Regions from separate parts of the Pseudomonas sp. NY15181 genome, predicted to be linked through region 1. Evidence: predicted binding sites of a transcription regulator. Region 1 holds the regulator's gene; each other region holds the start of a gene.
What was found. Region 1 encodes FliA, which starts transcription of late flagellar genes. Its sites were predicted from a motif close to CTAAAGTTTNNNNNNNNNNNGCCGNTAA; they were not measured.
Positions count from the first base shown of each region.

Region 2: the regulator FliA is predicted to act here: its motif matches at 2,843-2,870, upstream of ACNFBT_RS09095 (flagellar protein MotY).
Region 3: the regulator FliA is predicted to act here: its motif matches at 3,045-3,072, upstream of ACNFBT_RS19310 (methyl-accepting chemotaxis protein).
Region 4: the regulator FliA is predicted to act here: its motif matches at 4,229-4,256, upstream of motA (flagellar motor stator protein MotA).

Region 1 covers NZ_JBLUPT010000003.1:566,183-573,727, reverse strand. Annotated here, with positions in the region: gene ACNFBT_RS11420 (flagellar motor protein) at 1-350, opposite strand, end outside; gene ACNFBT_RS11415 (protein-glutamate methylesterase/protein-glutamine glutaminase) at 350-1,468, opposite strand; gene ACNFBT_RS11410 (chemotaxis protein CheA) at 1,525-3,774, opposite strand; gene ACNFBT_RS11405 (protein phosphatase CheZ) at 3,807-4,589, opposite strand; gene ACNFBT_RS11400 (chemotaxis response regulator CheY) at 4,609-4,983, opposite strand; gene fliA (RNA polymerase sigma factor FliA) at 5,160-5,909, opposite strand; gene fleN (flagellar synthesis regulator FleN) at 5,906-6,736, opposite strand; gene flhF (flagellar biosynthesis protein FlhF) at 6,905-7,545, opposite strand, start outside.
Region 2 covers NZ_JBLUPT010000003.1:118,419-125,963, reverse strand. Annotated here, with positions in the region: gene gloA (lactoylglutathione lyase) at 1-368, opposite strand, end outside; gene ACNFBT_RS09100 (argininosuccinate synthase) at 463-1,680, opposite strand; gene ACNFBT_RS09095 (flagellar protein MotY) at 1,814-2,806, opposite strand; gene pyrC (dihydroorotase) at 2,946-3,992, shown strand; gene rnt (ribonuclease T) at 3,989-4,669, shown strand; gene ACNFBT_RS09080 (peroxiredoxin) at 4,917-5,519, opposite strand; gene ACNFBT_RS09075 (bacterioferritin-associated ferredoxin) at 5,799-6,014, shown strand; gene bfrB (bacterioferritin BfrB) at 6,235-6,711, shown strand; gene ACNFBT_RS09065 (MFS transporter) at 6,760-7,545, opposite strand, start outside.
Region 3 covers NZ_JBLUPT010000008.1:208,450-215,994, reverse strand. Annotated here, with positions in the region: gene cpaB (Flp pilus assembly protein CpaB) at 1-197, opposite strand, end outside; gene ACNFBT_RS19320 (Flp family type IVb pilin) at 560-760, shown strand; gene ACNFBT_RS19315 (methyl-accepting chemotaxis protein) at 929-2,824, shown strand; gene ACNFBT_RS19310 (methyl-accepting chemotaxis protein) at 3,282-5,171, shown strand; gene ACNFBT_RS19305 (helicase HerA-like domain-containing protein) at 5,533-7,020, opposite strand; gene pncB (nicotinate phosphoribosyltransferase) at 7,103-7,545, opposite strand, start outside.
Region 4 covers NZ_JBLUPT010000004.1:332,270-339,814, forward strand. Annotated here, with positions in the region: gene queG (tRNA epoxyqueuosine(34) reductase QueG) at 1-291, shown strand, start outside; gene orn (oligoribonuclease) at 437-979, opposite strand; gene rsgA (small ribosomal subunit biogenesis GTPase RsgA) at 1,069-2,100, shown strand; gene motB (flagellar motor protein MotB) at 2,264-3,316, opposite strand; gene motA (flagellar motor stator protein MotA) at 3,320-4,171, opposite strand; gene ACNFBT_RS13305 (HDOD domain-containing protein) at 4,293-5,819, shown strand; gene rhdA (thiosulfate sulfurtransferase) at 5,961-6,776, shown strand; gene asd (archaetidylserine decarboxylase) at 6,780-7,545, shown strand, end outside.

The DNA.
Region 1 (7,545 bases):
TCCACCAGCAGTTGCAGGCCCTTGCGCGCATAGGGGTCGGACTCGGCGTCGGCGACGCTTTCCAGGCCCAGCAGGCCTTCCTTGCGCGCGGTCATGCTCCAGCCGACGACATGGTCGATGCCGCCGACCAGGTCCACCCTGGGCGGCAGCATGATCCAGCGCAGCATCTGCACCGAGCGCTTGAGCACCGCCACCGGGGTCTGCAGCAGGGCTGCGGCCAGGGTGCCGCCCATCACGATCAGGGCCGCCGGGCCGTTGGCCAGCGCACCGACATGCCCGCCCTCGAGGAAGTTGCCACCGATGATGGCGACCAGCGCGAGGATCAGGCCGACAATGCTGAGCACATCCATCAGCCGCAGGCCTCGGTGAGGTGGCGGCCGATGTCGTCCAGGCTGTACACCGCGTCGGCCAGGCCCGCCTTGGCGATCGCCATGGGCATGCCGTAGATCACGCAGCTGGCTTCATCCTGCGCCCACACCTGGCTGCCGCCCTGCTTGAGCATCCGCGCGCCTTCGCGGCCATCAGCGCCCATGCCGGTGAGGACCACCGCCAGCACCTTGTCGCCGTAGGCTTTTGACGCGGAACCGAAGGTCACGTCGACGCAGGGCTTGTAGTTCAGCCGCTCATCGCCGGGCAGGATGCGCACGGCGCCACGGCCATCGACCATCATCTGCTTGCCGCCGGGGGCCAGCAGTGCCACGCCGGGGCGCAGCAGGTCGCCGTCCTCGGCTTCCTTGACAGTGATCTTGCACAGCTTGTCCAGGCGCTCGGCGAAGGCCTTGGTGAAGGCCGCCGGCATGTGCTGGATCAGCACCAGCGGCGCGGGGAAGTTGGCGGGCAGCTGGGTCAGGACCCGCTGCAGCGCCACCGGCCCACCGGTGGAAGTACCGATGGCCACCAACCGGTAGGGCTTACGCTTTGGGGCGGCGGAAGTCACCGGCGCCGGAGCTGCGGGCGCATGGCCGCCAGCCGAAGACGCGGGAGCGGCATGGCGCGCGGTGCTGCCGGCCGGCGTCGAAGCCGGCGCCGAGGCGCTGGCGGAATACGAGGAATAGGCCGCGAAGCGACGGTTGCTCTTGGCGATGGTGTGGACCTTCTCGCACAGCAGCTGGCGGACCTTGTCCGGGTTGCGCGAGATGTCCTCGAAGTTCTTCGGCAGGTAGTCGACCGCGCCGGCATCCAGCGCGTCCAGGGTCACCCGCGCGCCCTCGTGGGTCAGCGAGGAGAACATCAGCACCGGGGTCGGACAACGCTGCATGATGGTCCGCACAGCGGTGATGCCGTCCATCAACGGCATCTCGTAGTCCATGGTGATCACGTCGGGCTTGAGCGCCAGCGCCTGATCGATCGCCTCGCGGCCGTTGGTGGCCGTGCCGACCACCTGGATCTGCGGATCGGCGGAGAGAATCTCCGAGACACGGCGGCGGAAGAATCCCGAATCGTCCACCACCAGGACTTTGACAGCCATAGACACTCCTGAATAAAGCCTTGCCGCGCGCGCGGGCGTCCCCGCGCGCGCAAGAATCAGATACGCCGCGCGTAGCGCTTGAGCATGCTCGGCACATCGAGGATCAGGGCGATGCGCCCGTCACCGGTGATGGTCGCCCCGGCCATGCCCGGCGTGCCCTGCAGCATCTTGCCCAGCGGTTTGATCACCACCTCTTCCTGGCCCACCAGTTGGTCGACCACGAAGCCGATGCGCTGGGTGCCCACGGAGAGGATCACCACGTGGCCCTCGCCCTGCTCCTCATACTCGGCGCCCGGCACCAGCCAGCGCTTGAGGTAGAACAGCGGCAGCGCCTTGTCGCGGACGATCACCACTTCCTGGCCGTCGACCACGTTGGTGTTCGACAGGTCGAGGTGGAAGATCTCGTTGACGTTCACCAGCGGGAAGGCGAAGGCCTGGTTGCCCAGCATCACCATCAGGGTCGGCATGATCGCCAGGGTCAGCGGGACCTTGATGACGATCTTCGAGCCCTGCCCCTTGGCGGAGTAGATGTTGATGATGCCGTTGAGCTGGGAAATCTTGGTCTTCACCACGTCCATGCCGACACCGCGGCCGGAGACGTCGGAAATCTCGGTCTTGGTCGAGAAGCCCGGGGCGAAGATCAGGTTGTAGCACTCGGACTCGGACAGGCGGTCAGCCGCGTCCTTGTCCAGCAGGCCCTTCTCCACGGCCTTGGCGCGCAGCACGTCCGGGTCCATGCCTTTGCCGTCGTCGGAGATCGACAGCAGGATGTGGTCACCTTCCTGCTCGGCGGACAGCACCACCTTGCCCGAACGCGCCTTGCCGGCGGCCTCGCGCTCGTCCGGACCTTCGATGCCGTGGTCCACCGCGTTGCGCACCAGGTGCACCAGCGGGTCGGCCAGGGCCTCGACCAGGTTCTTGTCCAGGTCGGTCTCTTCGCCGATCAGCTCGAGGTTGATCTCTTTCTTCAGGTTGCGCGCCAGGTCGCGGACCTGCCGCGGGAAGCGGCCGAAGACTTTCTTGATCGGCTGCATGCGGGTCTTCATGACCGCCGACTGCAGGTCGGCGGTGACCACGTCGAGGTTCGACACGGCCTTGGCCATCGCCTCGTCGCCGCTGTTGGCGCCCAGGCGCACCAGGCGGTTACGCACCAGCACCAGCTCGCCGACCATGTTCATGATTTCGTCGAGGCGCGCGGTGTCCACGCGCACCGTGGTTTCCGCTTCGCTCGTCGGCTTCTCGGCGGCAGCAGCCGCACGCGGTGCCTCGGCCGGCTTGGCGGCCGTGGCCTTCGCCGGTGCGGCAGCGGGCTTGGCCGGCTGCGGCGCGGCGGCCGGCTTGGCGGCCGGCTTGGCGGCGGCGACCGGTTCTTCCTTCGCGCCGGTGAACTGGCCCTTGCCGTGCAGCTCGTCGAGCAGCTTCTCGAATTCGTCGTCGGTGATGTTGTCGTCGCCGGCTGCGGAAGCCTCGCTGGCCCTCTCGCTCGGCGCGGCTGTCTCGACCGGGGTGGCTTTCTCGACAGGCGCGGCGGCCGACTCATCCTTCGCGCCAGTGAACTGGCCCTTGCCATGCAACTGGTCGAGCAGCGCTTCGAATTCGTCGTCGGTGATGTCGTCACCCGCGCTGGCGGCCGGGGCGGCTTCGCTCACGGCGGGCGCGGCGCTGGCGGGCGACTGGGCGCCGCCGAACTGGCCCTTGCCGTGCAGCTGGTCGAGCAGCGCCTCGAATTCGTCGTCGGTGATGTCGTCGCCACCGCTGCCGACCGCTGCGGCCGGCGCATCGGCGGCCGGCTCCAGGGCATCCATCAGTTGCTCGAACTCGGCGTCGGTGATGTCGCCGTAGGTCTCGGGAGCAGCCGGAGCCACCTCCGCCAAGGGCTCGGCAACTGCCGGAGCGGGAGCTTCGGCCGGGGCGGCGTTCGGGTCGGCCAACCGCGACAGCGCGGCCAGCAGCTCGGGCGTCGCCGGAGTCGGCTCTTCCGCGTCACGCACCTGCTGGAACATGACGTTGACGGTATCCAGCGCCTGCAGCATCACGTCCATCAGCTCGGCATCTACGCGGCGTTCGCCCTTGCGCAGCATGTCGAACACGTTCTCGGCGATGTGGCAGCACTCCACCAGCGCGTTCAGCTGGAGGAAGCCCGCCCCACCCTTGACGGTGTGGAACCCGCGGAAGATGGCATTGAGCAGGTCCATGTCTTCCGGGCGGCTTTCCAGCTCGACCAGTTGCTCGGACAGTAGCTCGAGAATCTCGCCGGCCTCCACCAGGAAGTCCTGGAGGATTTCGTCATCGGCGTCGAAGCTCATTCGGGTGCTCCCTCTACAGCGTCAGGCGACGCTTAAAAACCAAGGCTGGACAACAGGTCGTCGACATCGTCCTGACCGGACACGACGTCTTTTCTTGTATCGGCAGCGATTTGCGGACCTTCACCCTTGGACGATCTTTCTTTTTCAACCGCCTCGGTCATGCCCTGGTAGTCATGCTCGATGCCCGCGTAGCGGTCCACCTGACCGGCCATCCAGACCAGCTTGACCAGGTTCGACTCGACCTCGGTGACCAGCTTGGTGACGCGCTTGATCACCTGCCCGGTGAGGTCCTGGAAGTCCTGCGCCAGGAGGATGTCGTTGAGGTGCGCGGAAAGCTTCCGGCTGTCCTGGGCGCTGATGTAGAGGAACTGCTCCACGCGCTTGGCCAGCTCACGGAAGGCATCGGGCCCCAGCTCGCGGCGCATGAAACGCCCCCAGTCTTCCTGCAGCTCCTTGGCCTGGGTCTCGATGTGCATGACCACCGGGGTGCACTCTTCCACCAGGTCCATGGTGCGGTTGGCCGCCTTCTCGGTCATCTTCACCACATAGGAGAGACGATCGGTGGCGTCGGCGATCTGCGACATTTCCTCGGCGTGGCGGGAACTGGGGTCGATCTGGAAGTTGACGATGGCGTTGTGCAGCTCGCGGGTGAGCTTGCCGACTTCCTGGTAGAGCCCGCGATCGCGCGTCTGGTTGAGCTCGGAGATCAGCTGCACGGCGGTCTGGACTTCGCCGCGTTCAAGGCAGTCGACCAATTCGCGCGCATGTTTTTTCAGGGTCGACTCGAAGTCACCCGCGGATTCGTTGAAATCCATGACGCCCTCTTGATCAGCCTCAGCTGCCGACCCGCTCGAAAATCTTCTCGATCTTTTCTTTCAGCACCTGAGCGGTGAAAGGCTTGACCACATAGCCGTTGACCCCGGCCTGGGCCGCTTCGATGATCTGGTCGCGCTTGGCCTCGGCGGTGACCATCAGTACCGGCAGGTGCTTCAGACGTTCGTCGGCGCGGACCGCGCGCAGCAGGTCGATGCCGGTCATGCCGGGCATGTTCCAGTCGGTGACAAGGAAGTCGAAGTTGCCGCTGTGCAGCATCGGCAGCGCAGTGGTGCCGTCGTCGGCTTCTGCGGTGTTGGTGAACCCCAGGTCCCGCAGGAGGTTCTTGATGATGCGCCTCATCGTGGAAAAGTCGTCCACGATGAGAATTTTCATATTCTTGTCCAAACCGACCTCCATCGATACCAGGCACGTCCTGGCGGGCGTGCCGTCAATTCATCGAGCGGCGTGCGCTCATCCCGTTTGGGCGGCGTCAAAGGGACGTCGCCCGAAAGAATTCTGAAATCTAAATCTGAAGCCTACGAAAAAGCCGACGCGAAACTACCCGAACCTCAGTGCGCGCGCCACTCCGCCAGACGTGCCCGCAAGCGCGCGGCGCATTGGCTGTGCAGCTGGCTGACCCGGGACTCGCTGACCCCCAGCACTTCGCCGATCTCCTTGAGGTTGAGCTCCTCGTCGTAGTACAGGGCCAGCACCAGCCGCTCGCGTTCGGGCAGCTTGGTGATGGCGTCGGCCAGCGCCGCCTGGAAGCGTTCGTCTTCCAGGCCGTGGGAGGGCTCGTTGCCCTGGTGCGAAGCGTCTTCGGCCAGGCCACCGCCCTGCTCGCCGTCCTGCAGCAGATCGTCGAAGCTGTACAGGCGGCTGCCCTGGGTGTCGCTGAGGATGCCGTAATACTCTTCGAGACTCATATTGAGTTCGGCAGCAACTTCCTGATCTTTAGCGTCACGTCCGGTTCGAGCCTCGACGGTGCGGATCGCATCGCTGACCATGCGGGTGTTGCGGTGCACCGAGCGCGGGGCCCAGTCGCCCTTGCGCACTTCGTCGAGCATGGCGCCGCGGATGCGGATGCCGGCGTAGGTCTCGAAGCTCGCGCCCTTGCCGGCGTCGTATTTCTTCGCCGCCTCCAGCAGGCCGATCATGCCGGCCTGCATCAGGTCCTCCACCTGCACGCTGGCCGGCAGGCGGCCCAGCAGGTGGTAGGCAATGCGTTTGACCAGCGGCGCGTAGCGCTGGATCAGTTGGTCCTGGGAGTTCTGCGCCTGCGCCTTGCTGTACATACGCGCTCCAGAGGCCGTCATCATACGGCCGAACCCGTGGTCGGGTGCTGCACCAGGCGCTCGACGAAGAACTCCAGGTGCCCACGCGGGTTGGCCGGCAGCGGCCAGCTGTCGACTTTCTGCGCTACCGCACGGAACGCCAGGGAGGCCTTGCTGCGCGGGAACGCCTCATACACCGAACGCTGCTTCTGCACCGCCTTGCGCACCGATTCGTCGTACGGAATGGCGCCCACGTACTGCAGCGCCACATCGAGGAAGCGGTCGGTGACCTTGGTCAGCTTGGCGAACAGGTTGCGGCCCTCCTGGGGGCTGTGGGCCATGTTCGCCAGTACGCGGAAGCGGGTCATGCCGTAGTCGCGGTTGAGCAGCTTGATCAAAGCGTAGGCGTCGGTGATCGAGGTGGGTTCGTCGCAGACGACCAGCAGCACTTCCTGGGCGGCGCGGACGAAGCTCACCACCGAGTCGCCGATGCCGGCGGCGGTGTCCACCACCAGCACGTCGATGTTGTCGCTGATGTCGCTGAAGGCCTGGATCAGACCGGCGTGCTGCATGGGCGTGAGGTGCACCATGCTCTGCGTGCCGGAAGCCGCCGGAACGATGCGAACGCCGCCGGGACCCTGGAGGATCACGTCGCGCAGGTCGCACTCGCCTTCGATGACGTCGGCCAGCGTGCGCTTGGGCGTCAGGCCCAGCAGCACGTCGACGTTGGCCAGGCCCAGGTCGGCGTCCAGCAGCATGACGCGGCGGCCGAGGTCGGCCAGCGCCAGCGACAGGTTCACCGACACGTTGGTCTTGCCGACACCACCCTTGCCACCGGTGACTGCGATTACCTGTACAGGATGCATGCCCATATCAATACCTTGTCTCGTCATTCAGCCGCCGCGCCCCCTGGCGCTGCGGCCTTGCCGGCTGCGGTGCTCTACCGCTTCCGGCGTTCGCGGATCGTCTGCCAGAGCATCCGCCTCGCCGGGCAGCCCACCTGGCCACCCCTCGCCCCACCACGGGGCCGTTCAATTCGTTCAGCTGGCGCGACGCACCGGCTGCTGGTACAGGCCGGCGAACAGGTCGGCCATGGCGTCCTCGCTCGGCTCTTCCGGCGCCTGCAGGCTCACCGCGCGGCTGACCAGCTGATGGCTGCGCGCAATCTGCAGATCATCCGGAATCTTCGGACCGTCCGCCAGATAGGCTACCGGGAGACGCTGGCCAATTGCCAGAGCGAGCGCCTCGCCGAGGCTGCCGGCTTCGTCCAGCTTGGTCAGGATGCACCCGGCCAGACCGCATACACGATAGTTCTGCCAGGCGGCCTTGAGCACCTGGGCCTGGCTGGTCGCGGCCAGCACCAGATAGTTCTTCACGTTCAGGCTCTGTGCCGCCAGGGCTTCGAGCTGCATGCGCAGCGCCGGATCATTGGCGGGCAGGCCGGCGGTATCGATCAGCACCAGGCGCTTGCGCGCCAGCGGCGCCATGGCCTGGATCAGCGACTGGCCCGGATCGACCAGGGTCACCGGCACATTGAGGATGCGGCCGAGGGTCTTGATCTGCTCCTGGGCACCAATGCGGAAGCTGTCCATGGACACCAGTGCGATGCTCTGCGCGCCGTACTTCAGCACATAGCGGGCCGCCAGCTTGGCCAGGGTGGTGGTCTTGCCCATGCCGGCCG
Region 2 (7,545 bases), 450 kb from region 1:
AGCTCGATCTTGTAGCCGTCCGGGTCCTCGACGAAGGCCAGGATGCTGGTGCCGTGCTTCATCGGCCCCGGCTCGCGGGTGATCTTGCCGCCACGGGAGCGGATGTCCTCGCAGGCCTTGTAGACGTCCGCCACTTCCAGGGCGATGTGGCCGTAGCCGGTGCCCAGCTCGTACTGGTCCACGCCCCAGTTGTAGGTCAGCTCGATCACGCTGTTCTCGTCTTCGCTGCCGTAGCCGACGAAGGCCAGGGTGAACTGGCCGTCCGGATAATCCTTGCGGCGCAGCAGGGTCATGCCCAGGACTTCGGTATAGAAGGCGATGGATTTGTCCAGGTCGCCGACGCGCAGCATGGTATGCAGCAGTCTCATCGATTCTTCCTCATCAGGCGCCCCGGATGCGGGGCCTATAAACGCAAACCCCGGCTCGTGGCCGGGGTTCGCTTGTCACGGGATCACAAGCTTATCAGAACAGCTTGCGGCCCTTGTTCGCAGCGATGCGCATGCGCAGCGCGTTGAGCTTGATGAAGCCTGCAGCATCGGCCTGGTTGTAGGCGCCGCCGTCTTCCTCGAAGGTCGCGATGTTGGCATCGAACAGCGAGTCGTCGGACTTGCGGCCGACCACGATGACGTTGCCCTTGTACAGCTTCAGGCGCACGACGCCGTTCACGTACTCCTGGGAGGCGTCGATCATCTGCTGCAGCATCTCGCGCTCCGGGCTCCACCAGTAGCCGGTGTAGATCAGCTTGGCGTAGCGCGGCATCAGCTCATCCTTCAGGTGAGCGACTTCGCGGTCCAGGGTGATCGACTCGATGGCGCGGTGTGCCTTGAGCATGATGGTGCCGCCGGGGGTCTCGTAGCAGCCGCGGGACTTCATGCCGACGTAGCGGTTCTCGACGATGTCGAGACGGCCGATACCGTTGGCACCGCCGATGCGGTTCAGCTCGGTCAGCACCTGGGCCGGAGTCATGTCCTTGCCGTCGATGGCGACGATGTCGCCCTTGCGGTAGGTCAGCTCGATGTAGGTCGGGGCGTCCGGGGCCTTCTCCGGGGAGACGGTCCACTTCCACATGTCTTCTTCGTGCTCGGTCCAGGTGTCTTCCAGCACGCCGCCTTCATAGGAGATGTGCAGCAGGTTGGCATCCATGGAGTACGGCGATTTTTTCTTGCCGTGGCGCTCGATCGGGATGTTGTGGGCTTCGGCGTAGTCCATCAGCTTCTCGCGGGACAGCAGGTCCCACTCGCGCCAGGGAGCGATCACCTTCACGCCCGGCTTCAGCGCGTAGGCGCCCAGCTCGAAGCGAACCTGGTCGTTGCCCTTGCCGGTGGCGCCGTGGGAGATGGCGTCGGCGCCGGTGGCGTTGGCGATCTCGATCAGGCGCTTGGCGATCAGCGGACGGGCGATGGAAGTACCCAGCAGGTACTCGCCTTCATAGATGGTGTTGGCACGGAACATCGGGTAGACGAAGTCGCGGACGAACTCTTCGCGCAGGTCCTCGATGAAGACCTCTTTCACGCCCAGCTGCTTGGCCTTGGCGCGGGCCGGCTCGACCTCCTCGCCCTGCCCCAGGTCGGCGGTGAAGGTCACCACTTCACAGTTATAGGTATCCTGCAGCCACTTCAGAATTACGGAGGTATCCAGGCCACCGGAATACGCCAGGACTACCTTCTTCACGTCCGCCATGCCACTCAACTCCACGGGGGTTGTCACGAAAGGGATCGATTCTACTGCCCGCCCAGCATAATTTACAGAGGCGCGACAGCTTTAGATGACAAAGCGACAAATTCTATCGTCGGTGCGACTCGCTGCCGCAGGCTCAGCCCTTGGGCGCCGCCGGGGTTGCCGCAGGCGGTGTGGCAGCGTTGGCGGCGGGAGCCACGGGAGCTGCGTGGGCCGGTGCACTGGCGCTGGGCGCTGGCTCGGCAGGCGCCGCCGGAGCTTCGGCCGGGGCTTCGTCGAGGGCCGGCCCGCGAGACAGGTTCACCGTTACCCGGCGATTGCGTGCCCGGTTGGCTTCGGAGCTGTTCTTCACCAACGGATAACGCTCGCCATAGAAGCGCACGATGATCTGCGATTCCGGCACACCATTGGCCTTGAGGTATTCCATCACCGCGACGGCGCGACGACGCGACGTATCGCGATTGACCAGGCGATTCCCGCTGTTGTCCGAATGACCATCGATCTCGATGCGGTTCACGCTCGGGTCGGCCTTCAGGTATTGCAGGATGATGTCCAGCTTGGCTCGGCCCAGCGCATCGAGTTCGGTGCCGCCGGGGAAGCCGATCTGGCTCTGCCGCACCTGGTCGAAATTGACCGGCAGCATCTTCGCCGAACAATCCTGGAACTGCGCGTAGCCGGCGGCAAAATGCGTCGGCAGCAGACGCACCAGCAAACGATCGCCGTCCCGGGTGCGGTGCCGCACTTCCGGCGTGCGCCCCTCCAGCAGACCACTGAGCAAGCGCCCGGCCTGCTGCTGGCTGCTGTTGAACGGTACCTCGCCGCCACCGACCTGCACCGCCCCCAGGTTCACGTCGCCCTGCCCCGGCCGCCACGGTGGAGCCGCTGCAAGGAGCGTCGCCGAACCGCGACCGAACCAGTCCTGCTGCGACTTGAGACGGAAAGTCGGCTGCTCGCCGGCGCGCCAGACGAACTCGCCCAGGCCGAAGCCCGCCACGTTCTGCGACAGCCGGCACTCGAACTGATCGCCCGCCACCGTCCATTCGGCGCTTTCCAGGCGCGGCTGGAAAGTCAGCCCCCAGGCCGGAAGGCTCGCGCAAAGAGTGAGCAGGAGAAGATAGGGCTGGCGCACGGCGGCATCCACACAGATAAAAAGGCGTCCCAGAATCTATCGGTAGACTGCGGCGAAACTTGATAGCGAGTGCCGGCGGCGGCCTTTTCCGGTAGCATTTCCCTACTCTTTCCGCTGCAACCGCCTTCCTGGAATCCGCATGTCCGACCGCCTGACACTCCTGCGCCCCGACGACTGGCACATCCACCTGCGCGACGGCGCCGCACTCGCGCAAACCGTCGGCGACGCCGCCCGTACCTTCGGCCGCGCCATCATCATGCCGAACCTGGTTCCGCCGGTGCGCAACGCCGTCGAAGCCGACGCCTACCGCCAGCGCATCCTGGCCGCCCGCCCGGCCGGCAGCCGTTTCGAGCCGCTGATGGTGCTCTACCTCACCGACCGCACCAGCGCCGAAGACGTGCGTGCCGCCAAGGCCTCGGGCTTTGTGCATGCCGCCAAGCTGTACCCGGCCGGCGCCACCACCAACTCCGACTCCGGCGTGACCAGCATCGACAACATCTTCCACGTACTGGAAGCCATGGCCGAAGTCGGCCTGCCGCTGCTGGTGCATGGCGAGGTGACCCGCGCCGAGGTCGACGTGTTCGACCGTGAGAAGCGCTTCATCGACGAACACCTGACCCGCGTGGTCGAGCGCTTCCCGACCCTGAAGGTGGTCATGGAGCACATCACCACCGGCGATGCCGTGCAGTTCGTCAGCGCCGCCCCGGCCAACGTCGGCGCCACCATCACCGCGCATCACCTGCTGTACAACCGCAACCACATGCTGGTCGGCGGTATCCGCCCGCACTTCTATTGCCTGCCGATCCTCAAGCGCAACACCCACCAGGAAGCCCTGCTGGATGCGGCGACCAGCGGCAGCCCGAAGTTCTTCCTCGGCACCGATTCCGCGCCCCACGCTCGCCACGCCAAGGAAGCCGCCTGCGGTTGCGCCGGCTGCTACACCGCCTATGCCGCCATCGAGATGTATGCCGAAGCCTTCGAGCAACGCAACGCGCTGGACAAGCTGGAAGCCTTCGCCAGCTTCCATGGCCCGGACTTCTACGGCCTGCCGCGCAACAGCGACCGCATCACCCTGGTGCGTGAAGACTGGAATGCCCCGGCAACGCTGCCGTTCGGCGATTACGAAGTGGTCCCGCTGCGTGCCGGCGAGAAACTGCGCTGGCGCCTGCTGGAGACCGAGGCATGAGTGACGAGAACGAAGTCTTCGAAGAAGAACTCGACGGTTCCTTCCCGCCCGGCCCGCGCCACCCGATGGCGCGCCGCTTCCGCGGCTACCTGCCGGTGGTCGTGGACGTGGAGACCGGCGGCTTCAACGCCGGTACCGACGCACTGCTGGAAATCGCCGCCGTCACCATCGGCATGGACGAGAGCGGCTACCTGTTCCCGGAGCACACCTACTTCTTCCGTGTGGAGCCCTTCGAAGGCGCCAACATCGAGCAGGCCGCGCTGGAGTTCACCGGCATCAAGCTGGACCACCCGCTGCGCATGGCCGTGCCGGAAGAGCAGGCGCTGACCGATATCTTCCGTGGCGTGCGCAAGTCGCTGAAGTCCAATGGCTGCAAGCGGGCGATCCTGGTCGGCCACAACAGCAGCTTCGACCTCGGCTTCCTCAATGCCGCGGTGAACCGCAGCGGCGTGAAGCGCAACCCGTTCCACCCCTTCTCCAGCTTCGACACCGCCACCCTCGCCGGCCTCGCCTACGGTCAGACCGTACTGGCCAAGGCCTGCCAGACCGCGGGCATCGAGTTCGACAACCGCGAGGCGCACTCGGCGCGCTATGACACCGAGAAGACTGCCGAGCTGTTCTGCGGCATCGTCAACCGCTGGAAGGAGTTCGGCGGCTGGATGGAAGACGAGGACTGATACTCTTCCGCTCCCTATGAAAAAGCCCTGCACCTGCGGGGCTTTTTCTTTTCCCCTCCCACAGCGCTTGCGAGCTTTCTGTAGGAGCGAGCTTGCTCGCGAACCACCGTCCTCGCGGAGGTTGATCCTGGCGGCTATGCCCACCTGCTCCGTTATTCACGAGGAAGCTCGCTCCTACGAAAAGCAGGCCCTCGCGCGCCCATAAAAAAGCCCCGCCGAAGCGGGGCTCTTTCATGACCAGGCAGCCTTACAGATTGCCGGCATGCTGGGCCAAGTAGGCGGCAACGCCTTCCGGCGATGCGGTCATGCCGCTGTCGCCTTTCTTCCAGTTGGCCGGGCAGACTTCGCCGTGCTCTTCGGTGAATTGCAGGGCGTCGACCAGACGCAGCAGCTCGTCCATGTTACGGCCCAGCGGCAGGTCGTTGACGATCTGCGAACGCACCACGCCGTTCTGGTCGATCAGGAAGGCGCCACGGAACGCGACACCGTCGGCGGACTCGACGTCATAGGCCTTGGCGATCTCGTGGGTGATGTCGGCGGCCAGGGTGTACTTGACCGGGCCGATGCCGCCCTTGTCCACCGGGGTGTTACGCCAGGCGTTGTGGGTGAAGTGGGAGTCGATGGACACGCCGATCACTTCGACGTTGCGCGCCTGGAACTCGGGGATGCGGCGGTCCAGGGCGATCAGCTCGGACGGGCAGACGAAGGTGAAGTCCAGCGGGTAGAAGAACACCAGGCCGTACTTGCCCTTGATGGCTTCGGACAGCACGAAGCTGTCGACGATCTCGCCGCTGCCGAGGACGGCGGCTACGTTGAAGTCGGGAGCTTTCTTACCTACGAGTACGCCCATTCCATATCTCCTTCGGGGGTGAGGACGTGAGGGAGTGCACGATGCCCTGCTCGGCTCGAAAAGCCGGATCGGCGGGTCATCCACTCCAGTGGGGCGGCCATGATACACCGCCGATTTCCGACGCGCCCAGCGCTTTCCCCGGTCGCCCGACAGGCTAAGCCATTGACTGAAATGACCATTTATCTGGTCACGGAAAAGCCCGTCCAGCAAACTTTGACAATCATTCTCATTAAGATTAGTATCGCCTCCAACAACCCCACAGCGATGCGTAGTGCAACCATGTACGTCTGCCTCTGCCAAGGTGTCACCGATACCCACATCCGCGAAGCGATCTACGAAGGCTGCTGCAATTACCGCGAAGTGCGTGAAAGCACCGGTGTCGGCACCCAGTGCGGCAAGTGCGCCTGCCTCGCCAAGCAGGTCGTCCGCGAGACCCTGAGCGAACTGCAGAGCGCCCAGTCGATGAACTACTCCCTCGCCTATGCGGCCAACTGATCGACGCGACTGACGGTCAACTCAGCAGAGATTCCGAAGAAAACCGGGCCTTGCCCGGTTTTTTTATGCCTGAAATTCAGCGTTTTAACGCCGAATTGCGGAATGAAAACATTCGCATTCATATTCCTTTTTATAGCAAATTCAAGCACTTATGTTTGACACTCAGTTATAAGAGGACCACACTTTCAGACTCTCCCACTCCACACGGCAGGACACCGGCATGAAAGGCGACAAGAAAGTCATCCAGCACTTGAACAAGGTCCTCGGTAACGAGCTGATCGCCATCAACCAGTATTTCCTGCACTCGCGCATGTGGAACGACTGGGGCCTGAAGCGCCTCGGCGCGCACGAGTACCACGAGTCCATCGATGAGATGAAGCACGCTGACAAGCTCATCGAACGCATCCTGTTCCTCGAAGGCCTGCCCAACCTGCAGGACCTGGGCAAGCTGCTGATCGGCGAGAACACCCAGGAAATGCTGCAATGCGACCTGAACCTGGAACTCAAGGCCTGCAAGGACCTGCGCGACGCCATCGTGCATTGCGAAAGCGTGCATGACTACGTGAGCCGCGACCTGCTCAAGAACATCCTCGAGTCCGAGGAAGAGCACATCGACTACCTGGAAACCCAGCTGGGCCTGATCCAGAAGGTCGGCCTGGAGAACTACCTGCAGTCGCACATGCACGAAGACGACTGATCAGGCAAAAGGCACCGGCGCGGTTGTGGACGCCGGTGCCCTTCCCTTCTAAGCGCTCGCCTTCGGCGGACGGCGCACCAGTGAGGCCTTGAGCACCAGCCCGGCGCAGAGCCCCACCACCACCAGCAACGCCAGACGCAGCCCCACGTGCTCGGCGAGGAAGCCGATCAGCGGCGGCCCCAGCAGCAAGCCCCCATAGCCGAACGATGCCACTGCCGCCACACCTCTGGACGGCTCGACGCCCGGCCGATTGCCCGCCGCACCGATCAGGATCGGTACCACCACCGACAGCCCCACGCCCACCAGGGCGAAACCGGCGATGGCACCCGCCACCCAGGGGGTGAACAGCGCCAGCAGCATCCCCGCGATGGCCAGCAGCGCCAGATTGCGCACCAGCGCCTCGTCGGCGAAACGCACGCGCAGGCGGTCGCCGAACAGCCGTCCCAGCACCATGGTCGCGGAGAACGCCGCGAATCCCAGGGCAGCCAGACGCTCGGACGCACCCATCACCTGATGCAGCAGCAAGGCGCCCCAGTCCGCGACCGCCCCTTCGGAAACGAACGCGCACACCGTCAGCAATCCAAGACCGATCAAGGCCGGTGGCGGCAGGCGCCAGCCACGTTGGGCCGGCGCCTCCTCCTCCGTGGGCTGCGGGCGCCCCTCGAACAGGTTGCGGGCGAAGAACGGCAGGATTGCCAGCGCAATCCCCGCCAGCAGGGTGAAGTGCCAGATCGGCGCAAGATCAGCGAAGGCCGCCGCACCCACTGCGCCGACCAGCCCGCCCAGGCTGTACATGCCATGCAGGCCGGCGATGCACGGCCGACCGAGGCGCCG
Region 3 (7,545 bases), on a different contig from region 1:
GCCGCAAGCTCACGGCGAGCCACCACCACTGGCGTACGTTGCAGCTTGTCCGCCTCGGCCACCGCCGCGGGCGCCACCTCCTGCATGGCGCCGGCGACCGGAGCCGCCGGCTTGCCCACCGATAACCCCAGATAACCTACAACCCCCGCACACAACAGCAACAGCCCGGCGAAAACCATCAGCACCTTGCTATTCATGTCCACGTCCTTGCGCGTTATCGGGATGAGTGAACCTGTGGTCCACAGCCTGATCGGAAGTCACAACACCGGCTATTCCGGTATACGCCCTTCAGACCCTTATTTTTGTTTCGGCCCGACGAGGAACTTTGATAAGAAGCATTCCTCATAATTAGTTCCTGCTTGTTCCAAAGCAGAATTTAGTAGCTGCGGTAATAGCGTCAAATGCCGGTGTGAAAATTCCAATCCTCAGATAGTTCTACTTCGCCATGACTATAACTTTGGCATTAGCACTATTTGATCAATTGCATTCCGCCATACCGAGCCTAGCCTGACGGTGAAGTCGGGGCGCCGCCCCGGTGGTACCGCTAGGAGCAATCGCGATGAACCTGAACACCAAAGATCTGACGTTGAAGCTGTACTGCAAGGCAAAAGCTTTCGTTGCCGACAAGGAAGGTGCTACCGCCATCGAATATGCGGTAATCGCCGGTCTCATCGCGGTAGCCATCGTGGCAATGGCCAGAACTCTCGGCACTGATATCGGTGGAGTATTCACCAAGATAAGCGGCGAACTTCCCAAGTAGCCCCTGATAATTGCCCGAGCGGTCAACAAACAGAACATGAAATACCCGCGAAAATTCGCGGGTATTTCATGTTGGGCGCTGAAAAAAACCTGCGCCCGCTAAAGTTACGCCACTCGCTGCCGACACATCCTGCCTACCCCTTCGTGTCATCTGCAGGATGCTTTACCGATGCTTCGCTCGCTGTCCTTCGCCAAGAAGATTCTTCTGGCGGCCTCCCTCGTGGTCATCTTCGCCTTCGCCTGCTTCATCCTCTTCAACGATTTCCGCCAGCGCGAGGCGATCCACGACGCCACCGATTCCAAACTGACCGAGGTCGGCAGCCTGACCGCCAGCAACATCCAGAGCTGGCTGGAGGGCCGCATCCAGCTGGTGGAAAGCGAAGCCGCGCAACTGGCGGACCAGGACCCGACGCCCGAGCACATCCAGCACGTGCTGGAGCAGGCGGTGTTCAAGAAGAACTTCGAATCGGTCTACCTGGGCGAAGCCGCCAGCGGCGTGTTCACCATGCGCCCCTATGCGCCGATGCCCGATGGCTATGACCCGCGCCAGCGCGGCTGGTACAAGGATGCCGTGGCCGCAGGCCGGCTGATCGTCACCGAGCCGTTCCTCGACGCCGGCACCAACGAGCAGATCCTCGCCATGTCCATGCCGGTGATGCGCAACGGCCAATTGATCGGCGTCGCCGCCGGCGACATGAAACTGGAAACCATCACCGCCATCATCAACTCGCTGAAATTCGACGGTAACGGCTACGCCTTCCTGGTCAGCGACGCCGGCAAGATCCTGCTGCACCCGGACAGCAAGCTGGTGTTCAAGAACCTCACCGAGATCTACCCGCAGGGCGCGCCGAAAGTGCAGCCGGGCGTGCAGGAAGTCAGCGTCAACGGCGACGACCAACTGGTCTCCATGACGCCGGTGAAGGGCCTGCCGGGTGTGACCTGGTACGTCGCCCTGGTGCTGGACAAGAGCGCGGCCTATTCGATGCTCAGCGACTTCCGCACCTCGGCCATCATTGCCACGGCCATCGCCATCGTCGCCATCCTGCTCCTGCTGGGCATGCTGATCCGCGTGCTGATGGCCCCGCTGACCGACATGGGCCGCGCCATGCAGGACATCGCCCTGGGCGACGGCGACCTCACCCAGCGCCTGAAGGTCGCCAGCAACGACGAGTTCGGCGTGCTGGCCAATGCCTTCAACCGCTTCGTCGAGCGCATCCACGAATCCATCCGCGAAGTGGCCTCCACCGCGCGCAACCTGCATGACGTCTCGCAGCTGGTGGTCAACGCCTCCAACTCGTCCATGAGCAACTCCGACGAGCAGGCCAACCGCACCAATAGCGTGGCCGCCGCGATCAACGAGCTGGGCGCCGCCGCCCAGGAAATCGCCCGCAATGCCGCCGACGCCTCCCACCATGCCACCGATGCCTCGCACCAATCGGCAGACGGCCGCCAGGTGGTCGAGCAGACCATCAGCGCGATGAACCAGCTGTCGGATAAAATCAGCTCCGCCTGCGCCAACATCGAGGCACTGAACAGCCGCACGGTGAACATCGGCCAGATCCTCGAAGTGATCAAGGGCATCTCCGAGCAGACCAACCTGCTGGCCCTGAACGCCGCCATCGAAGCGGCCCGCGCCGGTGAGGCCGGCCGTGGCTTCGCCGTGGTCGCCGACGAGGTGCGCAACCTGGCGCACCGCGCCCAAGAGTCGGCCCAGCAGATCCAGAAGATGATCGAGGAGCTGCAGGTCGGCGCCCGCGAAGCCGTGGACACCATGACCGAAAGCCAGCGCTACAGCCTGGAAAGCGTGGAAATCGCCAACCGCGCCGGCGAGCGCCTGGCCAGCGTGACCCACCGCATCGGCGAGATCGACTCGATGAACCAGTCGGTGGCCACCGCCACCGAGGAGCAGACCGCCGTGGTCGACTCGCTGAACATGGACATCACCGAGATCAACACCCTGAACCAGGAAGGCGTGGAAAACCTCCAGGCCACCCTGCGCGCCTGCGCCGACCTGGAAAACCAGGCCGGGCGTCTGCGTCAGCTGGTGGACAGCTTCCGCATCTGACGCGGAATGCTTCAACGAATAAGGCGCCTTCGGGCGCCTTTTTCGTTCGCGGACAAGGGCTGGGCGCCCCCGGTCGGTCCTACAGGTCAGCTCGAACCTTGTAGGAGCGAGCTTGCTCGCGAACCACACCAGCGACAGATCCGCCCGTGAATCCGCCTTCATGGGAGCAGACCCTATCCACGATGGGCAGGCGCGCCCGCCCTACCGTTCGTCCACCGGCCTCAAGCTTTTACCCAACATGCCGACAGCAAGGATGAAGGCCCACGAGAACAACGAATCCAGTCGGGCCGGATATCACTGCTGGCACATGGGAGTGCCGGCCCCGCCCGCCCGGCTACCCGCCGCGCCGGCTTCGTCCGCTCCGTCACCACACGGACGGGCGCGCCCTGGCGACATCGGATCTGTCGCCCGGACCCACGCCGTTCTGGCATCCCACTACCTCCGGACTCGACGCAGCATGATCAAGAGCCTGAAATTCAGCCATAAGATCCTCCTGGCCGCCTCGCTTGTGGTTTTCTCCGCTTTCGCCCTCTTCACCCTCTACAACGACTACCTGCAGCGCAACGCGATCCGCGACGATCTCGAAGACTACCAGCGGGAAATGGGCACGGTGACCGCCAGCAACATCCAGAACTGGCTGAGTGGCCGGCTGCTGCTGATCGAAAGCACCGCGCAGACCATCGCTCGCGACAACGCCCCGGAAAAAATCGCCGCACTGCTGGAGCAGAACACCCTGCGCAGCACCTTCAACTACACCTACCTGGGGCAGGAAGACGGCACCTTCACCATGCGTCCGAACGATGCCATGCCCGACGGCTACGACCCGCGCACCCGCCCCTGGTACAAGGACGCCCTGGCCGCCGGCGGCACCACGCTGACCGAACCGTACATCGACGCGGCGACCCAGCAGTTGGTCATCACCGTCGCCACCCCGGCCCGCAACGGCGGCAAGACCGCCGGCGTGGTCGGCGGCGACCTTGGCCTGCAGACCCTGGTACAGATCATCAACTCGCTGAACTTCAGCGGCATGGGCTACGCCTTCCTGGTCAGCGGCGACGGCAAGATCCTCGTGCACCCGGACAAGAACCTGGTGATGAAGACCCTGGCCGAGGTCTACCCGCAGAACACCCCGAGGATCGGCGGCGGCTTCAGCGAGGCCGAACTCAACGGCCAGACCCGCATCCTCAGCTTCACCCAGGTGAAGGGTCTGCCATCGGTGAACTGGTACATCGGCCTGTCCATCGACAAGGACGCCGCCTACGCCATGCTGAGCAAATTCCGCACCTCGGCCATCGTCGCCGCGGCCATCGCCATCGTCGCCATCCTGCTTCTGCTGGGCATGCTGATCCGCGTGCTGATGCAGCCATTGACCACCATGGGTCGCGCCATGGAAGACATCGCCCAGGGTGAAGGCGACCTCACCAAGCGCCTGAAGGTCGCCAGCAACGACGAGTTCGGCGTGCTGGGCAACGCCTTCAACCGTTTCGTCGAGCGCATCCACGAATCCATCCGCGAAGTGGCCTCCACCGCACGCCAGTTGCACGACGTATCGCAATTGGTGGTCAATGCCTCCAACTCGTCCATGAGCAACTCCGACGAGCAGGCCAACCGCACCAACAGCGTGGCCGCCGCGATCAACGAGCTGGGCGCCGCCGCCCAGGAAATCGCCCGCAACGCCGCCGACGCCTCGCACCATGCCACCGATGCTTCGCACCAGGCCGGCGATGGCCGTCAGGTGGTCGAGCAGACCATCAGCGCGATGAACCAGCTGTCGGACAAGATCAGCTCCGCCTGCGCCAACATCGAGGCACTGAACAGCCGCACGGTGAACATCGGCCAGATCCTCGAAGTGATCAAAGGCATCTCCGAGCAGACCAACCTGCTGGCCCTGAACGCCGCCATCGAAGCCGCCCGCGCCGGTGAGGCCGGCCGTGGCTTCGCCGTGGTCGCCGACGAGGTGCGCAACCTGGCCCACCGCGCCCAGGAGTCGGCCCAGCAGATCCAGAAGATGATCGAGGAGCTGCAGGTCGGCGCCCGCGAAGCCGTGGACACCATGACCGAAAGCCAGCGCTACAGCCTGGAAAGCGTGGAAATCGCCAACCGCGCCGGCGAGCGCCTGGCCAGCGTGACCCACCGCATCGGCGAGATCGACTCGATGAACCAGTCGGTGGCCACCGCCACCGAGGAGCAGACCGCCGTGGTCGACTCGCTGAACATGGACATCACCGAGATCAACACCCTGAACCAGGAAGGCGTGGAAAACCTCCAGGCCACCCTGCGCGCCTGCGCCGACCTGGAAAACCAGGCCGGGCGTCTGCGTCAGCTGGTGGACAGCTTCCGCATCTGACGCGGAATGCTTCAACGAAAAAGGCGCCTTCGGGCGCCTTTTTTGTTCGCGGACAAGGTCCGCTCCTACGAGATACATCGGCGCTCGCGGCGGCCCTCCCCCTAACCCTCTCCCAGGGGAGAGGGGACCGTTCGGGGCAGGAGGTAAGGCGACGCAGAATGCCAATGCCGCGGTTGGGGTGAGGGGGAAAACGCAGGCACAGACTAGACAGTTGTTCCTACAGGTCAGCTCGAACCTTGTAGAAGCGAGCTTGCTCGCGAACCACCCCAGCGACAAAACCGCCGGTAAATCCGCTCTCGCAGGAGCGATGGGGGCGCCTAGCCCTTATCCGCGATAGGCGGGCATGGCACACCCCACTCCATCAGCGCCGCTTGCTCCCACCCAACAGAGCGCCCATCAACCCGCGCACCAATTGCCGGCCAATCTGGTTGGCCGCCTGGCGTACCACGGTCTTCGCCGTCTGGCTGGCCAGGGTGCCGAGCAACTCGCCGGCCAACCCGCCCAGATCGCTGCCGAAACCCTTCTCTTCCGGCTTGGTTTCAGTCGGCGCCATCTTGTCGTCAGCGCGCCCCGTGAGCCTCTCATAGGCCGACTCACGGTCGATCGGCTGGTCGTAGCGCCCCGCCAGCGGAGAGCGACGGATCACCTCGGCACGCTCAGCGTCGGTCAGCGGGCCGATGCGTGATTGCGGCGGCGCCACGGCAACACGCTGGACCACGGCCGGCGTGCCCTTCTCCTCCAGCGTCCCCACCAGCGCTTCGCCAATGCCCAGCTCGGTCAGCACCTTGAGGCTGTCGAACGCCGGATTGGGACGGAAGCCATCGGCCACCGCGCGCAGAGACTTCTGCTCCTTGGCGGTGAAGGCGCGCAGGCCATGCTGGATGCGCAGGCCAAGCTGTGCCAGGACGTCGTCGGGCAGGTCGCTTGGCGACTGGGTGACGAAATACACGCCCACACCCTTGGAGCGAATCAGCCGCACCACCTGTTCCAGGCGGTCCTGCAGCGCCTTGGGCGTGCCGTTGAACAACAGGTGCGCCTCGTCGAAGAACAGCGCGAGGATCGGCTTGTCGGCATCGCCGCGCTCGGGCAACTGCTCGAACAGCTCAGCCAGCAGCCAGAGCAGGAAGGTGGCGTACACCTTGGGCGCATCGTGCACGAGCTTGCTGGCGTCCAGCAGATGGATGCGACCACGGCCATCAGCCTCGGGGCGCAGCAGGTCTTCCAGTTGCAAGGCCGGCTCGCCGAAGAACGCCTCCGCGCCCTGCTGCTCCAGCAACGCGAGACGGCGCAGCAAGGCCTGGGACGAAGCCGCGGTGAACAGCGCACGGTCCTCGCCAAGGACCTCCGGATGCTCCTTGAAGTGGTTGAGCAGCGCCTTCAGGTCCTTGAGGTCGAGCAGCAATAGACCTTCACGATCCGCCACCTTGAACGCAGCGAACAGCGCGGCCTGCTGGCTCTCGGTCAACTCCAGCAGGTTGGCCAGCAGCAGCGGCCCCATCTCCGACAGCGTGGTGCGCAGCGGATGCCCGGACTTGCCGGCCACGTCCCACAGGCTCACTGGATAGGCCTTGGGGCTGTAATTCAGCCAGGGCATGCTGGCGATACGTTGGGCCACTTTGCCCTGCGGGTTGCCGGCAGCGGCGATGCCACACAGGTCGCCCTTGATGTCGGCGGCGAAGACCGCGATGCCGGCGTCGCTGAAGGACTCGGCCAGGCGCTGCAGGGTGACCGTCTTGCCGGTGCCTGTTGCGCCGGCGATCAGGCCGTGGCGGTTGGCGAGCTTCCAGCCCTGGCCGACCGGCTGGCCGTCGGGACCTGCGCCAATGATCAGTTCGTTCGTTGCTGGCATCCGTCATTCCTCTGAATGGATGGTCGCGATGGGTCGTCCATCAAGATTGGTGCGTCACGCAGAGCTGTGCAAACCGGCGCGCTCAGACCTTGAAGACGTGGTTGAGATAGTGCAGGAAATTCTCATCCTTGCATTGGGTCTTGCCCGGCGTATCGGAAATCTTCGCCACCGGGTGCCCGTTGCAGGCGGTCATCTTCAGCACGATGTTCATCGGCGTGACACCGGGCACATCGCAGGTGAATTGGGTGCCGATGCCGAAGCTGACGTCGATACGACCGCGCAGCGCCCGGAATATCTCCAGCGCGCGCTGCAGGTTCAGGCCGTCGGAGAACACCAGGGTCTTGCTGCGCGGGTCGATGCCCAGGCGCTCGTAGTGTCGGATGGCCTTTTCCGCCCACGCCAGCGGGTCGCCCGAGTCATGGCGCAGGCCATCGAAGAGCTTGGCGAAATACAGGTCGAAATCGGCCAGGAAGGCATCCATGGTGATGCAGTCGGTCAAGGCGATGCCCAGCTGGCCACGGTACT
Region 4 (7,545 bases), on a different contig from region 1:
AACCGCTTCGCCCGCGCCACCGACCAGGGCGACTTCCAGCCCCGCCACAGCCTGGACAACGCCGCATTGGCGGAGCTGTTCCTGTGGACGGAAGAGGAGTTCCTCAGCCGCACCGAAGGCTCGCCCTTGCGGCGCGCCGGCTATGAACGCTGGCTGCGGAACCTGGCCGTGGGGCTGGGCAATGCGCCCTCCACCATTCCGGTCATAGAGGCGCTGAAGGCGCGCCGGGAGTTCCCGTCGGAACTGGTGCGCGAGCATGTGGAGTGGGCGCTGAGCCGGCACGGGGCCTGATCCCGTAGGGCGTACAACCGATTGCGGTTGCACGCCGTTACACCGTCGTGCGTCACCAGCGCCGAGGCCGGACTCGGAGCGCCCTGAAACCAGGGTCAAGCGGCGTATAACGTCGAACGTTATACGCCCTACGCCCGAGCCTTGATTACACCTTGATGAAATGCTCGCGGTAGTAGCGCAGCTCGGCGATGGACTCGCGGATATCGTCCAGGGCCAGGTGGGTGTTGCCCTTCTTGAAGCCGTCGCGCACCTGCGGAGCCCAGCGTGCGGCCAGTTCCTTGAGGGTGGAGACGTCCAGGTTGCGGTAGTGGAAGAAGCCTTCCAGCTTGGGCATGTGCCGGTAGAGGAAGCGACGGTCCTGGCAGATGCTGTTGCCGCAGATCGGCGAGCTGCGCTTGGGCACCCACTTCTCCAGGAAGGCCAGGGTCATGGCTTCGGCCTCGGCGGCGGAGATGGTGCTTTCGCGCACGCGCTGGGTCAGGCCGGACTGGCCATGTTGGCGGGTGTTCCACTCGTCCATGCCGGCGAGCAGCTCATCGCTCTGGTGCACCGCGATCACCGGGCCTTCCTCGAGGATATTGAGGTTGCTGTCGGTAACGATGGTCGCCATCTCGATGATGACGTCCTTGTCCGGGTCCAGACCGGTCATTTCCAGGTCGATCCAGATCAGGTTCTGTGGGTTCTGCATGATGGGGCTCCTCAGCTCAGCCCTCTAGTTTAGCGGGAAGCGCACTCCTGCATGCTAAACTGCGGCGCGATTTTCCCTGTGGATACCCTATGGCCAAGCGTCACCTCACCCGCCGGCAGAGCTGGCGGATCGAAAAAGTCCAGGAAGAGCGCGCTGCCCGCGCGGCCAAGCGCGAATCGCGAGTCCTGGAAGAACTGGAAGGCGGCGACCTCGGCCCGGAGCAGACCGGCCAGGTGATCGCCCACTTCGGGGTACAGGTGGAAGTCGAGGCGCAGGAAGGCGACCACGCTGGCCAGGTGTTCCGCTGCCACCTGCGCGCCAACCTGCCGACGCTGGTGACCGGCGACTTGGTGGTCTGGCGCCCCGGCAACCAGGGCATCGGCGTGATCGTCGCGCAGCTGCCGCGCACCTCCGAGCTGTGCCGTCCGGACATGCGCGGCGTGCTCAAGCCGGTGGCGGCCAACGTCGACCGCATCGTGATCGTCTTCGCGCCGCGCCCGGAACCCCACGCCAACCTGATCGACCGCTACCTGGTGGCCGCCGAGCACGCCGGCATCAAGCCGCTGCTACTGATGAACAAGGCCGACCTGATCGACGAGGAAAACGCACCGCTCCTCGACTCGCTGCTGGGCACCTATCGCGAGCTGGGCTATCCGCTGCTGGAGGTTTCGGCCTTCAACGGCCTGGCGATGGACGCCCTGCGCGCCGCACTGAACGAGCACGTCAGCGTGTTCGTCGGCCAGTCCGGCGTCGGCAAGTCGTCGCTGGTGAACGCGCTGCTGCCGGGCGTCGATACCCGCGTCGGCGATCTTTCGGAGGTCACAGGCAAGGGCACCCACACCACCACCACCGCGCGGCTGTTCCACTTCCCCGCCGGCGGCGACCTGATCGACTCCCCCGGCATCCGCGAATTCGGCCTCGTCCATGTGAGCCGCGACGACGTGGAGGCCGGCTTCATCGAGTTCCACGATCTGCTCGGCCACTGCCGCTTCCGCGACTGCAAGCACGACCGCGAGCCGGGCTGCGCCCTGCTCAAGGCGCTGGAGGACGGACGCGTCTCGCCACAAAGGATGGCCAGCTACCGGCACATCCTCGCCAGCCTGCCGGAAGACGAGTACTGAGCCCGACGGCCCGGCTGACTGTAGGAGCGAGCATGCTCGCGAACGGCTTCACGGCGAGGTTGGTTCGCGAGCAAGCTCGCTCCTACGAAGAGCCCTCCCCGTCGACTTCATGACGTGAAAAACGAAACGAAAAGGCCAGCTGATCAGCTGGCCTTTTCGTTTCTTACTGCTGCTTGTTCAGCTCATCGAGCTTCAGCGTGCCGCCGTCGTCGAACAGATTGAGCTTCTGCTTGAGCTGGTCCGGCGGCAGCGGCTCGCCCTGCCCGGTCGCAGGCTGGGTGGGAGTAGCGCCGGGCGCGGGTGCGGCCGCTGCAGCGGGGCCCCCGGCGGGCTTGTCGACCCCACCGTCCTGGCCCTCGATGGCGCGCTGGGCCTTCTTGGTCAGGACGATGATGTCGATGCGGCGGTTCACCGGATTCAGCGGCTTGTCGCGGTCGAACAGCGCCGAAGAGGCGTAGCCGACCACGCGGGCGATCTGCTCCTCCGGGTAGCCGCCGGCCTCCAACGCACGGCGCGCGGCGTTGGCGCGGTTGGCGGAGAGCTCCCAGTTGCCGAACTCGCCGTTGCCCGCATAGGGCTTGGCATCGGTATGGCCGCTGATGCTGATCTTGTTCGGCACCTGCTTGATGGTCTCGGCCAGCGCCAGCAGGATGTCCTCGAAGTACGGCTGCAGGCGCGCGCTGCCCAGGTCGAACATCGGCCGGTTGTCGGAGTCGACGATCTGGATGCGCAGGCCGTCCTGGGTGATCTCGAACAGAATCTGGTCCTTGAAGCGCTTGAGCGTGGGGTTCTCGTCGACCTTGTTCTGCAGCTCCTGCAGCAGCAGCTCCAGGCGCTCCTTCTCCAGCTTTTCGGCGATGTTCTCCGCCTGTTCGGCGTTGACCTTGGCCTCGTCCTGCGGACTGATGCGGGTTTCGTCCGCTTCGGGCTGCGCCTGGACCTGCGGGTTCAGGGTCTTGTCCGGCGCGGGAGTCGGCGTGCCGCCCAGGTCGATCACATAGGGACTGGCGCTCTCGGTGAAGCCGATCGGGTCCTGGAAGTAGCCGGAAATGGCCTTCTTCTGCTCCGGCGTGGCCGAGGACAGCAGCCAGAGCACGAGGAAGAACGCCATCATGGCGGTGGCGAAGTCGGCGAAGGCGATCTTCCACGAGCCGCCGTGGTGACCCGCGGCGTAGCGCTTGACGCGCTTGACGATGATCGGCTGGTTGTTATCCATCGTTTAGCGCCCGCGTACCGCCTGCTCCAGCTCGGCGAAGCTGGGACGATGCGCCGGCAGCAGCACCTTGCGGCCGAATTCCACCGCCAGCGACGGCGGCATGCCCGAGGCGGAAGCGACCAGGCAGGCCTTGATGGCTTCGTAGAGGTTCAGTTCCTCCTTGGCGTCATGCTCCAGGGCGTTGGACAGCGGGCCGACGAAACCGTAGGCGGCGAGAATACCGAGGAAGGTCCCCACCAGCGCCGCGGCGACGTGGTGGCCGATCTCGGCCTGGCTGCCCTGGCCGAGCAGGGCCATGGTGATCACGATGCCGAGCACCGCGGCGACGATACCGAAGCCCGGCAGGCCATCGGCGACGCGGGTCACCGCGTGGGCGGGATGCTCCAGGTCTTCCTTGAGGCTGCCCAGCTCCATGTCGAACAGGCCCTCCAGCTCGTGGGGCGCCATGTTGCCGGAGGACATGATGCGCAGGTAATCGCAGATGTACGCGGTCATGCGGTCGTCTTTGAGCACCGCCGGGTACTTGCTGAAGATCGGACTGGCGCCCGGGTCCTCGACGTCCGCCTCGATCGCCATCATGCCCTCGCGGCGGCTCTTGTTGAGCACCTCGTAGAGCATGCCCAGCACTTCCAGGTAGAAGGCGTGGGTGAAGCGGTTGCTGAACATCTTCGGGGCTTTCTTGAGCACCGTCATGAAGGTGCTGCCCGGGTTGGCCTGGAGGAAGGCACCCAGGGCCGCGCCCCCGATGATCAGCAGTTCGAACGGCTGGATGATGGCCGCGATCTTGCCGCCGGAGAGCAGATACCCGCCGAGCACACTACCCAGGATGACGATGATGCCGATGATTTTTGACATGGGGACCGAACTGAAACTGTGAACAGAATGAGAGGCATGATTCCCGCCTCCCTGTTGTTATCGGAGATTTCGGGCAAGACTATAGGCCGAAAACACTAAAAACCAGTTCGGCGCCTTACGCATGCCCAAACCCGTGCCTACCCCAGAGCGTCTCGCGGACTGGCTCTCCCTGCTGGAAGAGCTGCCGCTGCCTGTCCCCCAGGAGCACCGCGACGATATTCGCCGGGCGCTGAATGACAGTCGCCGCTCGATCCGCGACATCTCCGAGCTGTTGCAGGACTGCCCGACCCTGGCCTTTGCCATTCTGCGCGAGGCCAATCGTGCCGAGAGCGCCCGCGACAATCCGGCGGAAAGCCTGGAGGTCGCCCTCAACCGCCTGGGCCTGGCACGCGTCACCCAATTGCTCGATCGCCTGCCATCGGTGCCCGAGGCGCAGATGCCCCGCGCACTGAGCCAACTGCTGCTGATCAGCCGCCACGCCATGCAACAGGCAAGCGGCCTGTTCGCCAACCGCCTGGCGCGGCTCTGGCAGGAAATCCACTGGGGCAGCCTGTTCACCCTCGCGCCGCTCTGGGCGCTGGCCACGGCCCGCCCGGAACTGCTGGAAACCTGGCAGCGCCAGGTCTATGGCCTGGGCCGTTGCAGCAGCGAGGTCGAACAGGAGCTGCTCGGCACCCGCCTGCTGCCGCTGTGCCGGGCGCTGGCCGAGCGCTGGCGGCTGCCGGACTGGGTCGCCCAGGGCTATGCGCTGCTCAGCGATGACAAGCGCCTACTGGTGCGCGCCCTGCACGTGGCCCACACCGAAACCCAGCCACTGGGCCAGCAGCAGCGCCTGGACGCCGACCCGGAGCTGCAACGCTGGCTGACCCGCCCCGCCAACACCATCCTGCTGGCCAACAGCCTGGCCACAGCCGCCCACCAATCCTGGGGCGGTGTGCACATGCTGCGCTGGCAACGCCTGACCAGCCTCTACCTGCAAATGCCCCTGGAAGAGCTGCAGCAGACCGTCCACGGCCTCGCCGCACAGAGCGCCCGCCGGCACGCCCGGCCGCTGCTCTGGCATCCGGCCGAGGCCCTGCTGTGGCCCTGGAACGCCCGTCGCTGGCTCAACGGCCCGAGGCCCGAGGAGCCGGCCAAGGCGCCCGACACCCTGGCCGAATGGCGCCAGCACTGCGCGCGCCTATTGCAGGCGCCCAGCCCGTTCAGCAACGCCTTGCAACTGCTCGAGTGCGCCGAATCGGCACTGCAGGCCTGCGGACTGCAACGCGGCCTGATCCTGCTGGCCGACAAGGGCGGCAGCTGGCTGCAGGCGCGCCGGCACTTCGGGCTCGCGGCCGAGGCCGGCGAGCTCAAGCTGGAAGTCGCCGCCAGCCCGCTGCTGCGCAAACTCCTGCAACAGCCCGGACAACTGCGCCTGACCCCGGCGAACATGGCCGACTTTTCCGCCGTGCTGCCCGGGGCGCTGAAAGCCCTGCTGCCCAGCGAACACCTGCTGCTGCGCTCGCTGGGCAACGGCAGCCGCGTGGTCATGCTGCTCGCCGCCGACCGTAATGGCCAGCCGCTGGGCGACCTGCACGCCCAGGCCTTCGGCCGTACCGCGCAGTGCATCGAGCAGGCCGTCCGGCAGATGTCCCGCGGCGCTTCCTGAGCCGCGCGGCGATCGCCGGGATTTCCGGTACACTGGCGCCCCTTTAAACTATCGCCCCCCAACGGGCAGCCCAGGGCCGCCAGCTCACGCCGCCTCTTCCATCATCACGGTGGGCCGTCCGCCGTACCGGGAGACTCCGACATGTCCGCCTTCTCCGCTCTGCCCCTGGTGATCGAACCGGCTGACCTCGCCAGCCGCCTCGACGCCGCCGAACTGATCCTGGTCGACCTCACCAGCGCCGCGCGCTATGCCGAAGGCCACATCCCCGGCGCCCGCTTCGTCGCCCCGGCGCGCACCCAGCTGGGCGGCACCCCGGCGCCCGGCCTACTGCCGGCCAAGGCCGACCTTGAAGCGCTGTTCGGCGAGCTGGGCCACAACCCCGATGCCGTCTACGTGGTCTACGACGACGAAGGCGGCGGCTGGGCCGGCCGCTTCATCTGGCTGCTGGATGTGATCGGCCACCACCGCTACCACTATGTTGACGGCGGCCTGCACGCCTGGCTCGCCGACGGCCTGCCGCTGAGCCAGAACGTCCCGGCGCCGGTCGGCGGCCCGCTGCCGCTGACCCTGCACGACGAACCCACCGCCACCCGCGAATACCTGCAGAGCCGCCTGGGCGCTGCCGACCTGGCCGTCTGGGACGCCCGCAACCCCAGCGAATACAGTGGCCAGAAGGTGCTCGCCGCCAAGGGCGGGCACGTTCCGGGCGCCGTCAATTTCGAATGGACCGCCGGCATGGACCCGGCACGCGCCCTGCGCATCCGTACCGATATGCCGCAGATTCTCAAGAGTCTGGGCATCACCCCGGACAAAGAAGTGATCACCCACTGCCAGACCCACCACCGCTCCGGCTTCACCTACCTGGTGGCCAAGGCCCTCGGCTATCCGCGGGTCAAGGGCTACGCCGGCTCGTGGTCGGAATGGGGCAACCACCCCGACACCCCTGTAGAGGTTTAAGGAATGTCGTTCAAAGATCGTCTGTTCATCCTCGCCCAGTACCTGCTGCCGCATCACCTGCTGTCGCGCCTGATCGGCTGCGCCGCCGAATGCCGTGCGCCCTGGTTCAAGGACCGCCTGATCCCCTGGTTCGCCCGCCGCTACCAGGTGGACATGCGCGAAGCCCAGGTCGAGGACCTGCGCGCCTACGAGCACTTCAACGCCTTCTTCACCCGCGCCCTGAAAGACGGTGCCCGTCCCCTAGACGAGAGCGAAGGCAGCGTACTCAGCCCGGCCGACGGCGCCATCAGCCAACTCGGCCCGATCGAGCACGGCCGTGTGTTCCAGGCCAAGGGCCACAGCTACAGCCTGATGGAACTGCTGGGCGGCGACGCCGAGCGCGCCGCGCCCTTCATGGGCGGCGAGTTCGCCACCGTCTATCTGTCGCCCAAGGACTACCACCGCGTGCACATGCCGCTGGCCGGCACCCTGCGCGAGATGGTCTATGTGCCGGGCCGGCTGTTCTCGGTGAACCAGCTGACCGCCGAACAGGTGCCGGAACTCTTCGCCCGCAACGAGCGCGTGGTGTGCATCTTCGACACCGAGCGCGGGCCGATGGCCGTGGTGCTGGTGGGTGCGATGATCGTCGCTTCCATCGAGACCGTCTGGGCCGGCCTGGTGACTCCGCCCAAGCGCGAGCTGAAGTCCTTCTCCTATGACGAAGCTTCCCGCGCGCCGATCCATCTGGAGAAAGGCGCCGAGCTGGGCCGCTTCAAGCTGGGCTCCACCG